3 regions of the Veillonella criceti genome follow, and region 1 is predicted to be linked to each of the others. Evidence: riboswitches for the same ligand, from Rfam matches in the RefSeq annotation. Region 1 holds a riboswitch; each other region holds the start of a gene.
The links. Region 1 has a riboswitch for S-adenosylmethionine ahead of DYE54_RS05380 (MetQ/NlpA family ABC transporter substrate-binding protein). Riboswitches for the same ligand answer to the same signal wherever they lie in the genome.

Region 1 (6,293 bases):
TTGTGAATTAGTGGAAGCACAGGGTGGAGACACTTCTGTATTAACTAAGGCCACTTTTAAAGAGGCGCAGTATAAAGAAGCTGTTTTGGCGCCCGTGTCTGGTTATATTACGCATATGGATGCTGAAATTTGTGGCCGCGCCGCGTTAGCTTTAGGGGCTGGACGCTATACTAAAACAGATGCCATAGATTATAAAGCTGGAATTTGGATGCTGAAAAAGACAGGCGATGAAGTGGTAGCAGGGGAAACAATAGCGTATGTACAAAGTAATACTAAGAGTACTTTAGAGGACGCTAAGGCACGTTATTTGTCGGCCTTGTCCTTTGGCGCAGCGGAACCTAGTAAGCAGCCATTAGTATGGGCCCGCGTTACTGAAGAAGGAACGGAGGCGTATATATGAGCCAATATATTTCGTTAAATATGAGTTCGTTTGATGAGTATAGAAGTCTGATTGGGGCGGCCTATGAGGCTAAACAGAATTCCTATAGTCCATACTCCAAGTTTGCTGTGGGGGCGGCGGTGCTTTGTGAGGATGAGACTATTTTCACCGGTTGTAATATAGAAAATGCCTCTTATGGCCTTACTAATTGTGCTGAACGGGTGGCGATTCAATCAGCGGTAGCTACTGGACATCAGACTTTTCAGGCTATTGCTATTGTAGGAGATTCAAAAGGGCCTTGTATGCCTTGTGGTGCCTGTCGCCAAGTATTAGTTGAATTTAAGGTACCCTTAATTATTTTAGAACAGAGTGAAACGGAATTAGTCGTTTATGAATTAGCTGAATTATTACCTCAGAGTTTTAGTGCTGACAATTTATAACATAAAAAAGCGAGTTATTCGAAGAACACAGGGCGTGTCTTTTGAGTAACTCGCTTTTGATTATATAACTAAGTTAACTATGTAACTAAGTTGCGTTTTATGAGGGCTATGCTAGATTTCTTGCCTAGAAGGCTGCTAAAATAGCACCTTTGTATTTGTCTTCAATGAATTTTTTCACTTCTGGCGATTGAAGTGCTTTCATTAATTTTTGAATTTCAGGACGATTTTCATCCCCTTTGCGAACTGTTACGATATTAGCATATGGGGAATCTTTATCTTCTAAGAATAAAGCATCTTTCACTGGATTCAAACCAGCTTCTAAGGCAAAATTAGTATTGATAACGGCTAAAGCTACATCATCTAAACTACGAGGCAACTGAGCCGCTTCTAATTCTACAAATTCAAGATTTTTTGGGTTGTTAACAATGTCTGTTTTGGTTGCATAAATATTGTTAGGATCTTTTAAGGTAATTAAGCCTGCTTTTTCTAATAGAAGAAGGGCACGACCGCTATTACTTGGATCATTTGGAATGGCAATTTTAGAGCCGTTTGGCAATACAGAATCTAAGTTTTTATCTGTAATTGTTTTAGAGTAAATCCCCATTGGTTCGATATGCACTTTACCAGCTGATACTAATTCCATGCTATGTTCACTAGCAAATTTATCCATGTATGGTACATGTTGGAAGAAGTTAGCATCTAATTCTTTGTCATTTAACGCTAGGTTAGGTTTTACATAATCAGTAAATTCAATAATTTTTAAGTCAATGCCTTCTTTTTCTAATAAAGGTTTAGCTTGTTCCAAAATTTCACCATGTGGTACTGGTGAGGCACCGACTGTAATTGTTACTTTGTTGCTGCTACCAGTGGCAGTATTTGTGTCGCTACCGCAACCAGCAAGTAATAAGGCGCTACCAAGAATTGCAGTAGCTGCTAGGGATAAAATTTTTTTCATACTATACCTCCTCGGGCTTACAATAATTAAGAAACATTAGCTGAGTGAATAAAAAAAGATGGCTTCGTAGTACCGAGCCATCATTGCTTACGCCTTGTATCTCTCGGTATATACCGCAGGAATTAGCACCATCGAATGGTTGCCGGATTTCATAGGGCCAGTCCCTCCATCACTCTTGATAACGTTTCATATATAATTCTTTGGTTAGTATATCATGAGAGGACAAATTTGTAAAGCAAAAAGAAACAGGCCCTGCGTGCAGAGCCTGTTAGGTATTTGGTGTATGAACTACTTTGTTATATAGCGCTTAGAATGCTGGCAAAATAGAACCTTGATATTTATCTTCAATGAATTTTTTAATTTCTGGAGATTGTAGTGCTTTAACTAACTTTTGAATTTCAGGACGATTTTCATCACCAGGACGAACTGCAATTAAGTTGGCATACGGTGAGTTTTTATCATCTAAGAATAAAGCATCTTTAACGGGATTTAATTGAGCCCCTAGTGCATAATTGGCGTTGATAACAGCAATATCTACATCATCGAGGCTACGTGGTGTTTGTGCTGCTTCTAATTCAATAATATCTAAATTTTTAGGATTAGCGGCAATATCAATTTTAGTGGAATAAATATTGTTAGGCTCTTTTAAGGTGATTAGACCTGCTTGTTGTAATAGGAGTAATGCTCGTCCTGTATTAGTAGGGTCATTGGGAATTGCTACTTTGGCACCATTTGGAATAGCGTTTTGTAAATCTTTATCTTTGATTTTATTAGAATAAATTCCCATTGGTTCAATATGAACAGTACCAGCTGAAACGAATTTCATATTATGTTCTTCTTCAAATTTTTTCATATATGGAACGTGCTGATAGAAGTTAGCGTCCAACTCTTTGTCATTTAATGCTAAGTTAGGTTTAATATAGTCGCTAAATTCAATGATTTTAAGCTCTACACCTTCCTTAGCTAATTTGTCTTTCACTTGTTCTAGAATTTCAGCATGGGGAACTGGTGAAGCACCTACTGTTAATGTTACCTTTTTGTCAGAACTAGTTGCTGCATTGCCTTGATCATTGCCACAACCTGCTAGTAGTAGAGCGCTGCCTAATACAAATGTAGCAGCTACAGATAAAAATTTCTTCATAGATGAAGCCCTCCTTTTGTCTCAAATAAACTCTCTCAAATAGAAATTTAGGACTACTTTTATATCCCCATACAAAAGTAGTATAGCGCGGTGAGTAATAAAAAAACGATGCCCTCGGCTTGCCGAGTCATCGCTACATTTGTTATCTCTCGGTATATGCCGCAGGAATTAGCACCATCGAATGGTTGCCGGATTTCATAGGGCCAGTCCCTCCATCACTCTAGATAATATCGCTATTAAAATTTCTTTGCTGATTATAGCATGAAGAAATCACACTTGTAAAGTAGGAAAATAAAATTAAAAAAAGCACATTCGAAAGCGGTATAGCTTTTGAATGTGCTTTTTTTATGGCGGAGAGAGAGGGATTTGAACCCTCGGTACGGTATTACCGCACACATGATTTCCAATCATGCTCCTTAAGCCGCTCGGACACCTCTCCATATATTACTTTGTGTAACGTACTTTACTATTATAGAAGAAAGTAAAAATCTTGTCAATCCATAAAAATAAAATTTTTTGAAGTAGTTCTTAGCAATATTTATGGAGTTCTTCCCGATAATGAGCAATGGTAATTTCATCTTTTGTATAAGTAAAAAGTTGTCCTAGAGAAATATCAAACACTTCTGTAATTCTTAGTAAAATATCTAAAGTAACGCCTTCTATATGATAGCCACGTTCTAAGCGAGAAATGTAACTAGTGCTAATACCAGCTGCTTGAGCTAAATCTTTTTGATACCAGCCTTTTTCTTTCCGCAAATGGGCGATTTTACAGCCTAGACAATTATATAAAGTTTGACCTTGTGGTGGGCCGTCTATATGGGCCGATGGGAATATGGGGTTTAGAAACGCAGCCAGTGCTAAGGCGGATTTAGAGCCTCTTTTTAAGTTGAATTTTGGGTGCCGTGTAAAATTACTTATATTAGTAGAATTAGTTTTCTTTGGAGTAGTCATAGATAATTTTTCGTGTATTGTTGACACCACATACGCCTCCTCTGTGTGGTAATAAGGATTAATTAAATAAACAACTATATATTACTCCTAAAAACATATATTGTCTAATGATTTGAAATTAAAATATGAAAAAACTATACCTAATTAACAAAAAACGTTCATTTTTTACTGGATTACACTGTAAAAATGAACGCTTTGATAAGTCTGTTTATATTATTTTAGTCCAAATGATACATATTTGGTTTTCGATCTCTAAATACATTGATTTTACGGCGAATTTCTTCCGTAACACTTAAATCAATGGTGCCGATAGCGATTTCTTCTGTATCACCTAAGTGTAATAATTCGTCGCCCCAAGGATCAAGCAATAAGGAATTGCCGGCACATTTTACCTTGCCAATATAGCCACAGGCATTAACGGCACAGAGGAACATTTGGTTTTCGATGGCGCGAGCGGTATTTAAAATTTCCCAGTGGCGTTGACGCATAGTTGGCCACTGAGCAGGTACGAAGAATAAATCAACACCTTGTAAAGTGGTGGTGCGAATGATTTCAGGAAAACGAATATCATAGCAAGTTACACTGGAGCAAGGAATATCATCTAAGAAGAAACGGTGAGTATGTTCGCCACCTTGGAAAAATTTATCCTCTTTAGCCGGTGTAAAACTATGAATTTTATCATATTGCGAGATAATGTGGCCTTCTCGATTGATAATATAGGACGTATTGTATACCTTGCCTTCCCGTAAAGTAGCTACTGAACCACCTACGATGTTTACATTGTGTTTATGAGCTAGTTGGCTGAGTATCGTTTGTGTTCGTTCGCCATCTTTGTCCGCTTCTGTTGGTAGTTGGTTCGTAGGATAGAAACCTGTGTTCCATGTTTCTGGTAATACCATAATGTCCGGTTGTTCTTTGGCGGCTGTGTTTATTAATTCTTCTACATGATTATAGTTGCGATTCACATCGCCCACGGCTACATCCATTTGTAATAAAGCGATTTTCTTTTTCATCTATGATACAAAGTCCTTTCTAACAGTTAGGTTAATCCCTTTGTGGCTAATTAACTAGTTATTATATGCTATATGGTTATATATATTATACAAATTACAGTACTAGTATAGGGGGAGATTTGAAAAGCTGTCAATAGGCATGGTCTGATTGTTTGTGATATAATATACGTTGTATAACTATTTTTAAAAACAATAGAATAAAATGGGAGGCAATTTATGAAACGTTTCATAGTAGTCTTTGCTTTGCTAGCGGGCCTATTGATGATATTAGCCGGTTGTATGTCTGAAACAAAAGAGGCAACGGTTAGTGAGGCTAACACTCAACCAGAAGCAGTGACTAAAACGGTGGCTACAGCTGTACCAGAGGGAATTCCGGTGCTTATGTATCACAAAATTGGGCCTGATGAAGATAATGATGCGGTCATTCGTGAAGACTTATTTAGAGCGCAGATGAAACTTTTACATGATAAGGGTTTTAATCCTATTACGATGGAGCAATTGAATGAATATGTTCGCCATGGAACGGCCGTACCGGTGAAGCCAGTAGTGTTAACCTTTGATGATGGCTATGCTGATACCTATAGCATTGTATATCCAGTGTTAAAAGAGTATGGTTTTGCTGCGACTGTGTATGTGAACCCTGGTGATGTAGGTACTCGTTTAACTTGGGAACAAATTAAAGAGATGAAAGACGGTGGCGTCACAATTGCTAGTCATGGGTATGATCATGTACGAATGAATGAATTATCTAATAGCGATCAATTAGCGAATATTGTGAAAGCACAGCTGGCGTTAAAGGAAAAATTAGACATTGATAATCAGTGGTTTTGTTATCCCTATGGCCGTGAAAATGAATACTCACAAAAAGCAGCGGCTGATAATGGCATTCTCTTAGCAGTTACAATGAATCCAGGCTGGGTTCATAAAGGTGATAATCCATATGCGTTGCATCGTATTTGGATTGGTAATGCAGTAGATTTAGCTCATTTTGAAGAGCGCATAACCACAGAAGATTATGCTGATTTATAAGGACAGATAGGAGTTAAGGATGAAACGATTTTTTAGTAAAGGGTGGGTAAAATTTATTCTTGTCATGTTTATTTTTACCATGGTTACTTCGCCTATCGTAGTACTATTTGGCCCTTTTGATAATCTGAAACGTACTGTTGTGGGGGCGATAATGCGTTCGCGTCATCCACATTACATTACTTGGTTATTTAATCAGGATGAGATTAATATGATTCTAGGCACAGTCAGCACAGTGCGGAGTCAGGATTTGTTTAAGTTTAAAGCGCGTGAAGATACAACACTTAAAATGCATAAAATTGAATCGACTCGTTATGTAGGCTATGTACTAGAAATTCCTGATCCTCGGCGCGTAAAAGTAGCAACGGCCAGAAATATTGAGGAAAAA
Region 2 (6,293 bases), 800 kb from region 1:
CGTCCTTTTTGTTTATCGGGCTGACAAAAAACACCTACCACTTCATGAGGCCCCTCAATGAGTGCCTGTAAGGTAGGCACTGCAAAGTCCGGTGTTCCCATAAAAACAACGCGTAATGAATCCATGAATGCCTCCTATGCCTGTGCTGGTTCTTTTACAATTTCAGCTTCTGCCATAGCCACTGCATTTTCATCTTTCAATTTATAAGCAGTTTCTACTTTTTCAATAAATAAAATACCATTTAAATGATCAATCTCATGTTGAATAATACGGGCTAGAAAGCCTTCAGCCTTTAATTTTTTCTTTTTATTATGTCGATCTATATAATGAACTTCAATATCTTGATAACGCTTTACATCACCAAAATAGCCAGGTACACTAAGACAACCTTCGACCCCGACTTGTTCACCATCAGCCTTAACAATTTCAGGATTGATAAATTCTTGTAAACCTGTACCATCGTCAACAACAATAATACGTTGAGACACATTCACCTGTGGAGCGGCTAAGCCACAACCATCAGCCACACGCATAGTCTCTGCCATATCATCTAATAACTGGCGTAATTTTTTATTCACAAAGTCAACTGGCTCTGCCACTTTCTTTAATACGGGATGTCCCGCTTTTACAATATCTAAAACTGCCATATATCCTCCTATCAAACAGGATCTACATCAATATGTAATCCTTCTTGTGTAAAAATCCACGAATTATATATAAAGTCTTTAATTGACTTCAAATCATTACCTCGTACCATAATAGCCACACGATACAAATCACGTACTTTCTTGATACCTTCTTCGTAAGGTCCCATAATATCAAGTTCACCAGGAACAAGAAACACCTCTAAAGCGTTTACAATTTTCTCAGCTATAGCCATGGCCTTAGCTTTATCTTTATGTTGAATTCGAAAATGTATCATCGCACCTAACGGTGGATATCCTAACATTTCACGCGCTTGTATTTCTTCTTTATAAAAGCCAATATAATCATGAGCCTTACTCTTTATTATAGCATAATGTAAAGGGTTATAGGTTTGAATTACTACTTGCCCCTTTCCATTACTGCGTCCAGCTCGTCCTGCCACTTGCGTCAACAAGTCAAATGTTCGCTCTGACGCACTATATAAGGGAATATTTAGTACCGAATCTGCTGTCAATACACCTACGGCTGTAACACCTTTAAAATCATGACCTTTTGCTACCATTTGGGTACCCAGTAGAATATCATACTGTCCCGCACCAAAATCAGCAAGAATTTGTTCACCCTGCCCCTTCTTAGTTGTCACATCTTGATCGAGCCGAGCAATACGTGCCTTTGGGAAATTACGCTGTAGTTCCTCTTCTACTTTTTGCGTGCCCGATCCAAAGAATTTAATCTTCTGACTCCCGCAATGAGGACATACTCTTGGCACTGGTTCATGATATTCACAATAATGACAACGCAGTGCCTCACCACTTTGATGATACACCATCGCCACATCACAATGAGGACATTTAATGGGCTCGCCACATTCACGACACATGACAAACGTACTATAACCACGACGATTTAATAAGATAATCATCTGTTCCTTATTACCTAAAGTCTGACGAATTAAATGACTCATAGCGCCTGAAAAGACAGAGTAATTGCCATACATCATTTCTTCTTTCATATCAATAATCTGTACCTTAGGCAACGGTTGATGAAAAATTCGATGTTTCAATTCTAATAAACGATATATTCCCTGCATAGCTAAATAATAGGACTCAATCGACGGTGTAGCTGAGCCTAATATTAAAGGACAATGATTCGCTTCAGAACGCCATTTAGCAACCTTGCGTGCGTGGTAACGGATCATGTCTTCTTGTTTATACGAAGTATCGTGTTCTTCGTCCACAATAATGAGCCCTATATCGTCGGTAGGCGCGAATATAGCTGATCGAGCGCCAATAATAATATGACTATCTTTGCGGCGTAATCGTTCCCAATTATTATAACGTTCACTAATCGTTAACTTACTATGAAATACAACAACTTCATCACCAAAAGCCTCTACAAATCGAGTCACAATTTGATTCGTTAGCATGATTTCAGGGACCAACACAATAGCAATGCGATCGTTAGCAAGACACTCACTAGCTGCCTTCATATAAATTTGTGTTTTACCACTCCCCGTAACACCATGTAATAAAAACGTATCCGCTGTACAAGTTGTTACAGCCCTTTTGATTGGTTCATAACACTGTTGCTGCTCCTCAGTAAGTGGTAGTTCCTTTACCACACAAGCATTGAACTTCGTCTTAGTCTGTGTATACCGTTCCTCTACTATAATACCTTCATAAGTCATGACTTGTTTAATAACAGGCAAGGTAAAACCGTCTTTTTGTAAACTATGAACAGAAGCTGTACCTAACTCTTGTAAATAAAATCCCAATTCACGTTGCCGTTTCCGTTTCATAGGAATATGTTCTGGTTGAAACCACGGTTGCACTACTAGCCACTGTTCTTTAGGGCGTTCATAACTTTTCAATTGTTTTTTATCAATCGTAAATAAACTCAGCGCTTCTGATAAAGCACATAAATAATATTTACTTAATTTTTTGGCCGTACTTAACATTTCAGAAGTAAACCAAGGGTCTTTATCTAACACTGCTTGAATCGGCTTAATTTCATAGGTAGGAGCTTCTGCTAAGTCACGATAGCCAATGAGAATCCCTTCCTCTTTTGTTCGCCCCAAAGGGACAGCCACCCGTGTACCAGGAGCAATCTCACCTAAATGTGGTGGTACAGCATAGCTGAATGGACTATTCATTTTCTTTGCTGGACGATTGATAATAACCTCCGCTACACGCATACTATCCCTCCTTTGCAGTATTTTTTATTATACCATTTTTTTCGATATTTTTAAATAAAGGGCCGACTGTAAAGACATAAAAAAATCGTCATACAAATAACAAAACGACAAGGTTCACTAAAGTGCCGAATAAGTATTTGTATGACGATATTTTAATTATAAACCAGCTTCTTTGCGAAGAACATCCGCTTTATCAGTATGTTCCCAAGGAAGGTCAACATCTGTACGACCAAAATGACCATAGGCTGCTGTCTGATGGTAAATTGGACGAAGCAAGTCAAGCATTTCAATAATACCTGCTGGACGAAGGTCAAAATGCTTCTTAACAAGTTCAGCAATTTTTTCTTCCGCCACCTTAGCTGTGCCAAAAGTTTCTACCATAATAGATACAGGTTTTGCTACACCAATGGCATACGCAATCTGAATTTCACATTTATCAGCAAGACCAGCCGCTACAATGTTTTTAGCAACGTAACGAGCGGCATACGCTGCACTGCGGTCTACTTTTGTAGGATCTTTACCGGAGAAAGCTCCGCCCCCATGACGAGCCATGCCACCATAAGTATCTACAATAATTTTACGACCAGTTAAACCAGCATCCCCTTGAGGGCCACCAATTACGAAACGGCCTGTTGGATTGATAAAGAATTTCGTATTTTCATCAACGAAACCTTCTGGCAATACAGGTTTGATAACTAACTCTTTAAGATCAGCTTCAATTTGTTCACGAGAAACTTCAGGACCATGTTGTGTAGAAATTACGATGGTTTCAATACGTTTAGGAACGCCATCTACATATTCAACAGTTACCTGAGTTTTACCATCGGGACGAAGATAAGGTAATACACCTTCTTTACGCACTTTAGTTAATTGGCGGGATAAACGGTGAGCTAATGCGATTGGCATAGGCATGAATTCTTCAGTTTCATTTGTTGCATAACCAAACATCATCCCTTGGTCGCCAGCCCCAATTTTATCAAATTTATCGCTACCACCTTCGCGTGTTTCAAGCGCATCATCAACACCCATAGCAATATCGACAGACTGTTCATCAATTGCTACATTAACACCGCAAGTGTCGCAGTCAAAACCATATTTAGCACGCGTATAACCAATTTCACGAATCGTCTCACGGACAATATGATTAATATCTACATAACATTTAGTGGAAATTTCCCCCACTACATGAACCTGACCTGTTGTTACCAATGTTTCACAAGCAACATGAGCCGTTGGATCTTGTGCAAGGATTGCATCAAGCACAGCATCCGAAATTTGGTCAGCAATTTTATCAGGATGACCTTCTGTTACGGATTCTGATGTGAAAAAAACATGTTTTTCAGCCATTTACCCATTACCTCCATAAAAAAATTCCTCATCAGCCAAGCGATGAGGAATCAAACCCCATCTTTCGGCATATTACCGTCGGACTTAGCACCTTTTCAAAATGAATGGTTGCTGTAGCTTCACAGGGCCTTTCCCTCCACTACTCTTGATGAGACAAAAGTTACTATTAAATTAATTGTGATAGTTCATATCACTGATTCATTATACAATAGAATCACAATTCTGCCAAGGCTGAAATAATTCGCTTAGCTACATCAATTTTTGTCATAAGTGGTAAGGGCCGAACTTGACCACCTGGATAAATTAAAGTTACTTCATTAGTATCAACATTAAAGCCTGCATTTTGTTTACTTACATCATTAGCAACTAACATATCAAGATTTTTGTTGAGCACCTTCGATTTGCCATACTCAATAACATTTTGTGTTTCAGCCGCAAAACCTATCAATTTTTGATGAGTTTTATTCGCACCTAACCCTTTTAATATATCTGGATTTTTTACTAATTTAAGTTCTAATGTATCCATCTTCTTAATTTTAGTATCCGCCATATTTTCGACTCTAAAATCAGCTACAGCCGCGGCCATAATAACAGCATCACACGCTTCATAACGACTATTAACCGCTTCTTCCATAGCTCTAGCAGATTCAACAGATACTAATTCTACCCCAAAAGGAACTGGTAAATTGGTAGGCGCTGAAATTAAAATGGTGCGAGCACCCGCCAATGCTGCTTGCTCTGCAATCGCATAGCCCATCTTACCACTAGAACGATTGCCAATAAACCGAACTGGATCAATGGCTTCTTGCGTACCACCAGCTGTTACGATTACTGTTTTATTAGCTAGTAAATCTGTTTTCATCATATGGAAGGATAACCATTCCACAATTCGCGCTGGTTCAGGCAAACGACCTTTACCAGTCACACCACAAGCTAAATGGCCACTATCAGCCTCTAAAATATGCATACCTAATTCACGTAAGGTATTCATATTCCGTTGTGTAACAGGATTTTCATACATGTTAGTATTCATTGCTGGACATAAGAAAATAGGCGCTTTTGTTGCCATAAGTTGTGTAGTTAGCATATCATCAGCAATCCCAGAAGCTAATTTACCAATCACATTGGCAGTAGCCGGTGCTACAATATAGGCATCGGCCCAAGTAGCTAATGCAATATGTTCTACATTCCAATCATGCACATCTTCAAACATTTTAACAGCTACTGGATACCCACTAATTTCTCCAAATGTCATGGGCGATACAAATTTAGTCGCATTTTCAGTCATAACGACTTTAACGTCCGCCCCTAATTTTCGAAGCCGACTAACCACTTCCACTGCCTTATAAGCAGCGATACCACCAGATACACCTACAATTACGTGTTTATTTTTCATCCTCAACACCTATTATAATTCTCTGTTTCTTACAGGTTTATTTAATACCATCTTTAGTACGAGCAAAACCAATCTTATCTTCAGCAATTTCATGAAGAGCTACTGACACTGGCTTATCAGTATCAAGCCCCGTTACCATTGCTTCATCACCATCGGTTAATTCACGAGCTCGTTTAGCTGCCAATGTAACTAAGGTATATTTACTGTCTACATGTTTTTCCAAATCCTTTAATAAAGGTTTTACCATCATAACGCATTACTCCTTATTTTGCATATTGTTTATAAATATATTGTATTTTTTCTTTATTTCGTTTAATTTTACAAGCTTCAGCTCGTAAAATAGAAGCTACTTTTTCAACAGCATCTGGCAACACATCATTCACAACAATATAATCATAACGATGTGCCAACGCTAATTCAGAACTAGCTTTAGATAAACGTTTATCAATAACTTCCGCTGCATCCGTTCCACGATCTCTTAAGCGATTAGATAAAATATCTAATGATGGTGGCACAATATAAATAAATACAGCTTCACTAAAGCGCTCTTTAACTTGCATTGCTCCTTGAATGTCTATTTCTAATATGACACTTTTGCCTTCACTTAATAAATCCATAACATGCTGTTTTGGTGTACCATAATAATTATCATATACCTGTGCATATTCTAAGAATGCATCTTCTTCAATAAGACGTTTAAACTCTTCTTTG
Region 3 (6,293 bases), 390 kb from region 1:
ATTGTATCTATTTGTGCCCGATATTTAATTAAATGTGCTAAAGCTATAGGACTCATCCGCAATTTTGCCATAGGGCAATCTGCAATATTAATAGCATCGACTCTGTCCATTAATTGGGCCGCTTCTTTAAATGTTTTTGTTACTGATGCACTTTTAGGTGGATCCAATTCCACCGTAATCGTAAATTGACCTGCTTTATGTTTATCTCGTAATGATACTACCATTCTATCCCCAACTCTCTCTAACTATATCTTTACTACAATTATTATTAATTCACTAAAATTATCCTATTATTACTCTATTAATTTAGTTATAGCTAACCATCAAATCTAAACTAACTAGACTGTAAGCCACTATCAACGTCTTGTAATTAAGCATCACCTAATAGATGTTTAACAATATTAACAGCACTAATTCCATCTTTAGCGTAGCTATCAGCGCCTGCTTTATCAGCATATTCCTGAGTTAAAACAGCGCCCCCAACGATAACTTTTGATGATAAACCAGCGTCACGAATAGCCTGTATTGTGACATCAATCATAGGCATAGTCGTCGTCATCAAAGAGCAAATTCCTACTACCGATGCGTTTTCACGTTCAACCGCTGCCACAATGTCTGTAGGATCCACATCTTTTCCCAAATCAACAACTCGATAGCCATTATTTTCTAATAAAGCGGCTACTATATTTTTACCTAAATCATGAATATCCCCTTTTACCGTAGCTACAATGACTGTATCTCTTGTCACACCATCACTTTCAGGTAACACACGCTTAATCGTTTGAAAAGCCCCTTGCATAGCTTCAGCGGCTAACATGACTTGCGGTAAAAACAATTTACCACTACCAAATTTATCGCCCACTACATTCATAGCTTCTGATAAAGCCTGTTTAGTAATTTTCAAAGGGTCAATGCCTTGTGCTAACGCTTGTTCCACTAACTGGATAACTAATTCCTTTTCCCCTTGTTCAACGGCATGTTGAATATTTTCTAAAGGATCCACACTATCAAAGGTAACCGTACTTTCCTTCGTAACACTTACAGTACCTGTTGGCACTCCCTCTTCTTCTTGCCCATAATCAGCAATAAATTCAGCTGCCGCAGGATCAAAACCTAATAAAGTTCGCCCCGCAATAAATGCTTTTTTAACCATCCCATTTAATGGATTCAATATGGGAGCCGTCAATCCATGAGATAAGGCCATCGTTAAGAATTGGCTATTCAAATACGGCCGCTGTGGCAAACCAAATGACACATTAGATAATCCCATAACAGTAGGAAAACCAAATGTTTCCTTATACATAGCCAACGTGCGTAAAGTTTGCACAGCACTATCTTGACCACTCGCTAAGGTTAATACTAACGGATCTAATAATAAATCCTCACTTCGTAAACCTACTGCATAGGCAGCTAACACGATTTCTTTAGCTAACGCTACCCGTTCTTCCGCTGTAGCTGGCAAATCACCTTTACCTAAAGGCAAACAAAGCACAGCAGCACCATATCGTTTAGCTAAAGGTAATACCCGTTCTAATTGTTCTGGTTCAGCATTGACAGAATTGATTAAAGGACGGCCTGGATACGCTTTTAGCCCAGATTCCATAGCATCTGGATCTAATGTATCAATGGATAAAGGCACATCAACCAACATAGAAAGTTCCATAATCGCCCGTTTCATAACAGCGACTACATCTATATCAGGTACGCCCATATTTACATCCAATACATCAGCACCAGCGGCTACTTGTGCTAATGCATCTCGTTTTACCATAGCAAAACTACCAGCTTTAATTTCTTTGGCTAATACTTTACGTCCCGTAGGATTAATTCGTTCCCCAATGATAATTGGTTTTTCTGTATGACCGACTTTAACAAAACGAGTACGACTCGTAAAAGCTGTAAAAGGCGCTACTTCTACCCGTTCTTTTGGTGTATGATGCTGTGCCGCTTTTGTAATCTCAGCAATATGAGCCGGTGTACTACCACAACAAGCACCTACAAATGTAGCCCCTGCATCAAGTAAAGCTGGCACAAAGGACCCCATTTCACGCGGTGATAAAGGAAATACTGTTTCTGTACCTACTAACATAGGCATACCTGCATTAGGTTGCGCACTTATTGGTAAATTAGTAACAGCAGCCAATCGTGCAACTAAAGGAATTAATTGTTCTGGCCCTAAGGAGCAGTTAATTCCCACAACATCAGCGCCCATAGCCTCTACCATAATAGCCGCGGCTTCTGGTGGTGTTCCCGTAATGGTACGACCATCCTCACTAAAAGAAAATTGACAAATAATGCCCACATCATTCTTGCTTTTATTAAGTCGTTTACGGGCATCACGAGCGGCTAATAAAGCAGCACGCATTTCTTGTACATCAATAATCGTTTCAATGATGATAAAATCTACACCCGCTTCAATCAAAGCTAAGGCCTGTTCATAATAGGTATCATAAACTGCATCGAAAGAAATCTGTCCTAATGGTTCAATAAACTGGCCTGTAGGTCCCATAGAACCTGCTATTTTAGCATTAGGTTTAACCTCCATAATAGCCTGCTTAGCCGCTATTACAGCTGCTGTATTAATTTCTTTCACACGCTGTGCTAAACCATAATCGGCTAATTTTAGACTACACGCGCCAAAGGTATTCGTTGTTACAATATCACTCCCATGTTGTAAATATGCTGCATGAATACTGGTCACAATTTCAGGATGTTCTATATTAAACAATTCAGGACATTGCCCCTCCTCAAGACCTGATTGTTGTAGCATAGTGCCCATAGCTCCATCAAAAATATACATACTATCGCCTCTTCTCTCTAACTATACCTAACCCTCTAATCAAACTACTTATCAGTATCTAATTATAATTGTACTTTAATTCCTACTGTATACTCTCTTTATTAGCAAATTCATAAATCCATCACGCTTATCCATTACGCGAAGCACAATTTGCTTGTGTACAAGAAGTACAACCTCGTTTTGTTGAAAGTTGCGCCCCATTAGGCATACAGCCAACAATCGCGGTAACTGACTTACGTGGAAATAATAAAAAAGCCTCTGTCACGGATAAACCGATTTTATCCGTCCCTACTATAGCGGCTAGTTGTTTTTGTATAGATAATTCCCAATCACCATATCCAGGACTAAAACGCCAAGTCGTCGTATAACCAGCTTTGGCGGCCGACTGTTTAATCACTTCATTCACTTGATCCGCCACTTGTTCAACTGCTGTTGTAGCGGCTGCATCGACCAATAAACCTAATGTATAATTACCAGCTTTAAATAATTCAGCACTCCTTAATTCAACGGCTTCCCCAATTGTAACCGCCATAACATATACTTTAGTCGCTTTTGCTAAATGCTGACGAATCGAATGTCCTGTTAATTGCAAAGGGGGATTACTTTTTATAAGGCCTGTTTCCGCATCATAGTCATATTCTTCAAATATACCTTTAGGTTCAGCCACTAACTGAACCTCTAAACAGGCCTCCATTACATATTGTTGTGGAAAATCCTTTGCCTGGCGTAAGCCTGCATAGCGCGTTACTTCTGCTTTATCAATTTGTGGTAATCGCCCATTATAAATAGCCATACGCCCACCTCTCACTACATTTTCTCATAAAAAAACCTCCATCTATACAGACAGAGGACTTTACCTCATCTGTCAGTTTCCTGTTGGAAGTAGCACCTTGCCTCTGCTGGTTGCTGGATATCATAGGGCCAAGTCCCTCCATCGCTCTTGATAAGGTCAACACATAAAAATAGGATACCTTCTATGCTATAGATTGTCAAGAAAAACCCCTGAGTATGCAGGTTTTAGCCTATATGTAAAAAATACACTTTGTTATAGGTAAAAACTTCAACTCAGGGGTTTAAGCATGTAAATGCTTTAATGCAATCTACTAGTTAGATTTACACTAATGGTTTTGTCTTTATTTCTTTTGGTTTACGAGGATATTGTTTTGGGGTAATGCCTGTTTTACGCACATAAATAATCGCTCGTTTATCAGCTAATGTAGGTAATTGTACAGGTTTTACTCTATCCACAGTCCCTTTTAATATTTGTAATGCTTTTTTAGCTTCTTGTAACTCTTCTTCATAGGCAGCGCCTTTTAAAGCAACCATATACCCATTCTGTTTCACATAAGGCAAGGCCCATTCTAACAAAATTGGTAACCGTGCTACTGCTCGGCTCGTTACAATATCATAAGTAGCTCTATGTGCCACCATATGACTCAGATCTTCAGCACGGCCATGCAAAGTAGTTACATTGGATATATGAAGGGCTTTAATAACTGACTCTAAAAAAGTAAGTCGTTTTTGCAACGAATCAAAGAGAGTTATCTTTAAATCAGGTCGCATAATCGCTAACGGAATACCTGGAAAGCCCGCACCAGTACCTAAATCCAAAAGGGTGGCTCCTGTTTTAAAAACAATTTGCCCCTCATCTAAAGCCGTCAACGAATCTACAAAATGTTTCACAGCTACTTCATGTGGATCCGTAATCGCCGTTAAATTCAAGCTTTTATTTGTTTCTATAAGCATTTCATAATAGGTAGTAAATTGCTCTAATTGTTTTTCTGTAACAGTAAAACCAGCAGCTTCTAATTGAACCGCCAAATTATCAGTAAAATTCATAGGCCCTCCTAGGACTGTTGTTCACGACGATACTGTTCCAATTGAATAAGCAATACGGATACATCTGCTGGTGAAACGCCTGAAATACGGCTAGCTTGACCAATGGAATGTGGCTTAATTTGTGCTAATTTTTGTTTAGCTTCTAAAGAAATGCCCTTCATCGTTTCATAATCCCAATCAGCAGGAATAATCTTTTCTTCTAATTTCCGTACTTTAGCTACCTGTTCCATTTGTTTCTTAATATATCCATCATACGTAATCATGATGTCAATTTCTTCTTCTACATCAGGCGTATATCGTGTTAAATTAAAAGCTTCTGCTACGTCACCATAAGATAATTCATTACGTTTTACTAGGTCAAAGGCCTTAATTCCTGTTTTAATAGGCGCTGTACCCATTGCTTCTAATTTAGCCTGCACTTCATTGGATGGATTAATTGGCGTATTATGCAATTCAGCTAACCCTTGTTCAATCAATTCTTTTTTTGCTTTGAAACGAGCATACCGTTCTTCCGTAACTAGACCAATTTCATAGCCCTTTTCAGTTAAACGCATATCCGCATTATCTTGACGTAATAATAAACGATATTCACTGCGACTCGTCATCATACGATATGGCTCTTTTGTCCCTTTAGTTACTAAATCATCAATCAGAACACCAATATAAGCTTCTGAACGAGATAAGATAAATGGTTCTTTACCTTGTAAATATAAAGCGGCATTAATCCCCGCCATTAATCCTTGAGCCGCTGCTTCTTCATAACCAGAAGTACCATTTGCTTGTCCTGCAGAATACAAGCCTTTAATCATCTTAACTTGCAAAGCAGGTGTTAATTGTAATGGATTTAAACAATCATACTCAATCGCATAAGCTGGACGCATAATTTCCACATCTTCCAAGCCAGGAATCGTACGCAAGAATTTATATTGTACATCAATAGGAAGACTCGTACTCATCCCCTGTACATACATTTCATTCGTATGATTTCCTTCAGGTTCTACGAATAATTGATGACGACTTTTATCACTAAAACGTACCACTTTATCTTCAATAGATGGACAATAACGAGGGCCTGTTCCTTCAATAATGCCTGTATACATAGGTGCCCGATTCAAATTAGCACGAATAATATCATGTGTTTCTTCACTGGTATACGTCAACCAACACACCTGTTCATTGCGATTCGTCCAATCTGACATAAAAGAGAAGGAACGATACATACCATCCCCAGGCTGTTCTGTCATATGTTCTAAAGTAAGCGTTCGTTTATCTACGCGTGCGGGCGTCCCCGTTTTGAAACGCATCAACTCAATACCATGTTTGCGTAAAGAATCAGATAACAATTCTGCTGTTCGTTGGCCATTAGGGCCACCGGTATAAGTTAATTCACCAGTAATAATTTTACCTTTCAGATAAGTACCCGTACAAAGTATAATCGCTTTTGCTTCATATACTTCACCAAGTTCACTCAAAATCCCTTTTACTTCACCATCTTCAATTAATAGTTCATTAACCATAATCTGTTTTACATTCAAATTATCGGTGTTTTCCAAGGTTTCTTTCATTAACCGTTGGTAGGCTACTTTATCTGATTGAGCTCGTAAGGAATGCACAGCAGGGCCTTTGCCCGTATTTAGCATTCGCATTTGAATTG

Region 2: it holds a riboswitch for S-adenosylmethionine, as region 1 does, so the genes downstream of both, metK (methionine adenosyltransferase) here and DYE54_RS05380 (MetQ/NlpA family ABC transporter substrate-binding protein) in region 1, are expected to answer to the same signal.
Region 3: it holds a riboswitch for S-adenosylmethionine, as region 1 does, so the genes downstream of both, DYE54_RS07020 (methionine synthase) here and DYE54_RS05380 (MetQ/NlpA family ABC transporter substrate-binding protein) in region 1, are expected to answer to the same signal.

The regions. Positions count from the first base shown of each region.
Region 1 covers NZ_UHIO01000001.1:1,175,769-1,182,061, reverse strand. Annotated here, with positions in the region: gene DYE54_RS05395 (thymidine phosphorylase) at 1-400, shown strand, start outside; gene DYE54_RS05390 (cytidine deaminase) at 397-819, shown strand; gene DYE54_RS05385 (MetQ/NlpA family ABC transporter substrate-binding protein) at 944-1,774, opposite strand; SAM riboswitch class I at 1,868-1,958, opposite strand; gene DYE54_RS05380 (MetQ/NlpA family ABC transporter substrate-binding protein) at 2,082-2,915, opposite strand; SAM riboswitch class I at 3,055-3,146, opposite strand; tRNA gene DYE54_RS05375 (tRNA-Ser) at 3,264-3,354, opposite strand; gene DYE54_RS05370 (helix-turn-helix domain-containing protein) at 3,444-3,893, opposite strand; gene DYE54_RS05365 (carbon-nitrogen family hydrolase) at 4,085-4,879, opposite strand; gene DYE54_RS05360 (polysaccharide deacetylase family protein) at 5,096-5,908, shown strand; gene DYE54_RS05355 (phosphodiester glycosidase family protein) at 5,928-6,293, shown strand, end outside.
Region 2 covers NZ_UHIO01000001.1:379,107-385,399, reverse strand. Annotated here, with positions in the region: gene fmt (methionyl-tRNA formyltransferase) at 1-125, opposite strand, end outside; gene def (peptide deformylase) at 135-647, opposite strand; gene priA (replication restart helicase PriA) at 659-2,839, opposite strand; gene metK (methionine adenosyltransferase) at 2,996-4,186, opposite strand; SAM riboswitch class I at 4,241-4,341, opposite strand; gene coaBC (bifunctional phosphopantothenoylcysteine decarboxylase/phosphopantothenate--cysteine ligase CoaBC) at 4,401-5,582, opposite strand; gene rpoZ (DNA-directed RNA polymerase subunit omega) at 5,620-5,832, opposite strand; gene gmk (guanylate kinase) at 5,846-6,293, opposite strand, start outside.
Region 3 covers NZ_UHIO01000001.1:1,569,548-1,575,840, reverse strand. Annotated here, with positions in the region: gene DYE54_RS07030 (methylenetetrahydrofolate reductase) at 1-224, opposite strand, end outside; gene DYE54_RS07025 (homocysteine S-methyltransferase family protein) at 371-2,800, opposite strand; gene DYE54_RS07020 (methionine synthase) at 2,928-3,593, opposite strand; SAM riboswitch class I at 3,656-3,750, opposite strand; gene rsmG (16S rRNA (guanine(527)-N(7))-methyltransferase RsmG) at 3,914-4,639, opposite strand; gene mnmG (tRNA uridine-5-carboxymethylaminomethyl(34) synthesis enzyme MnmG) at 4,648-6,293, opposite strand, start outside.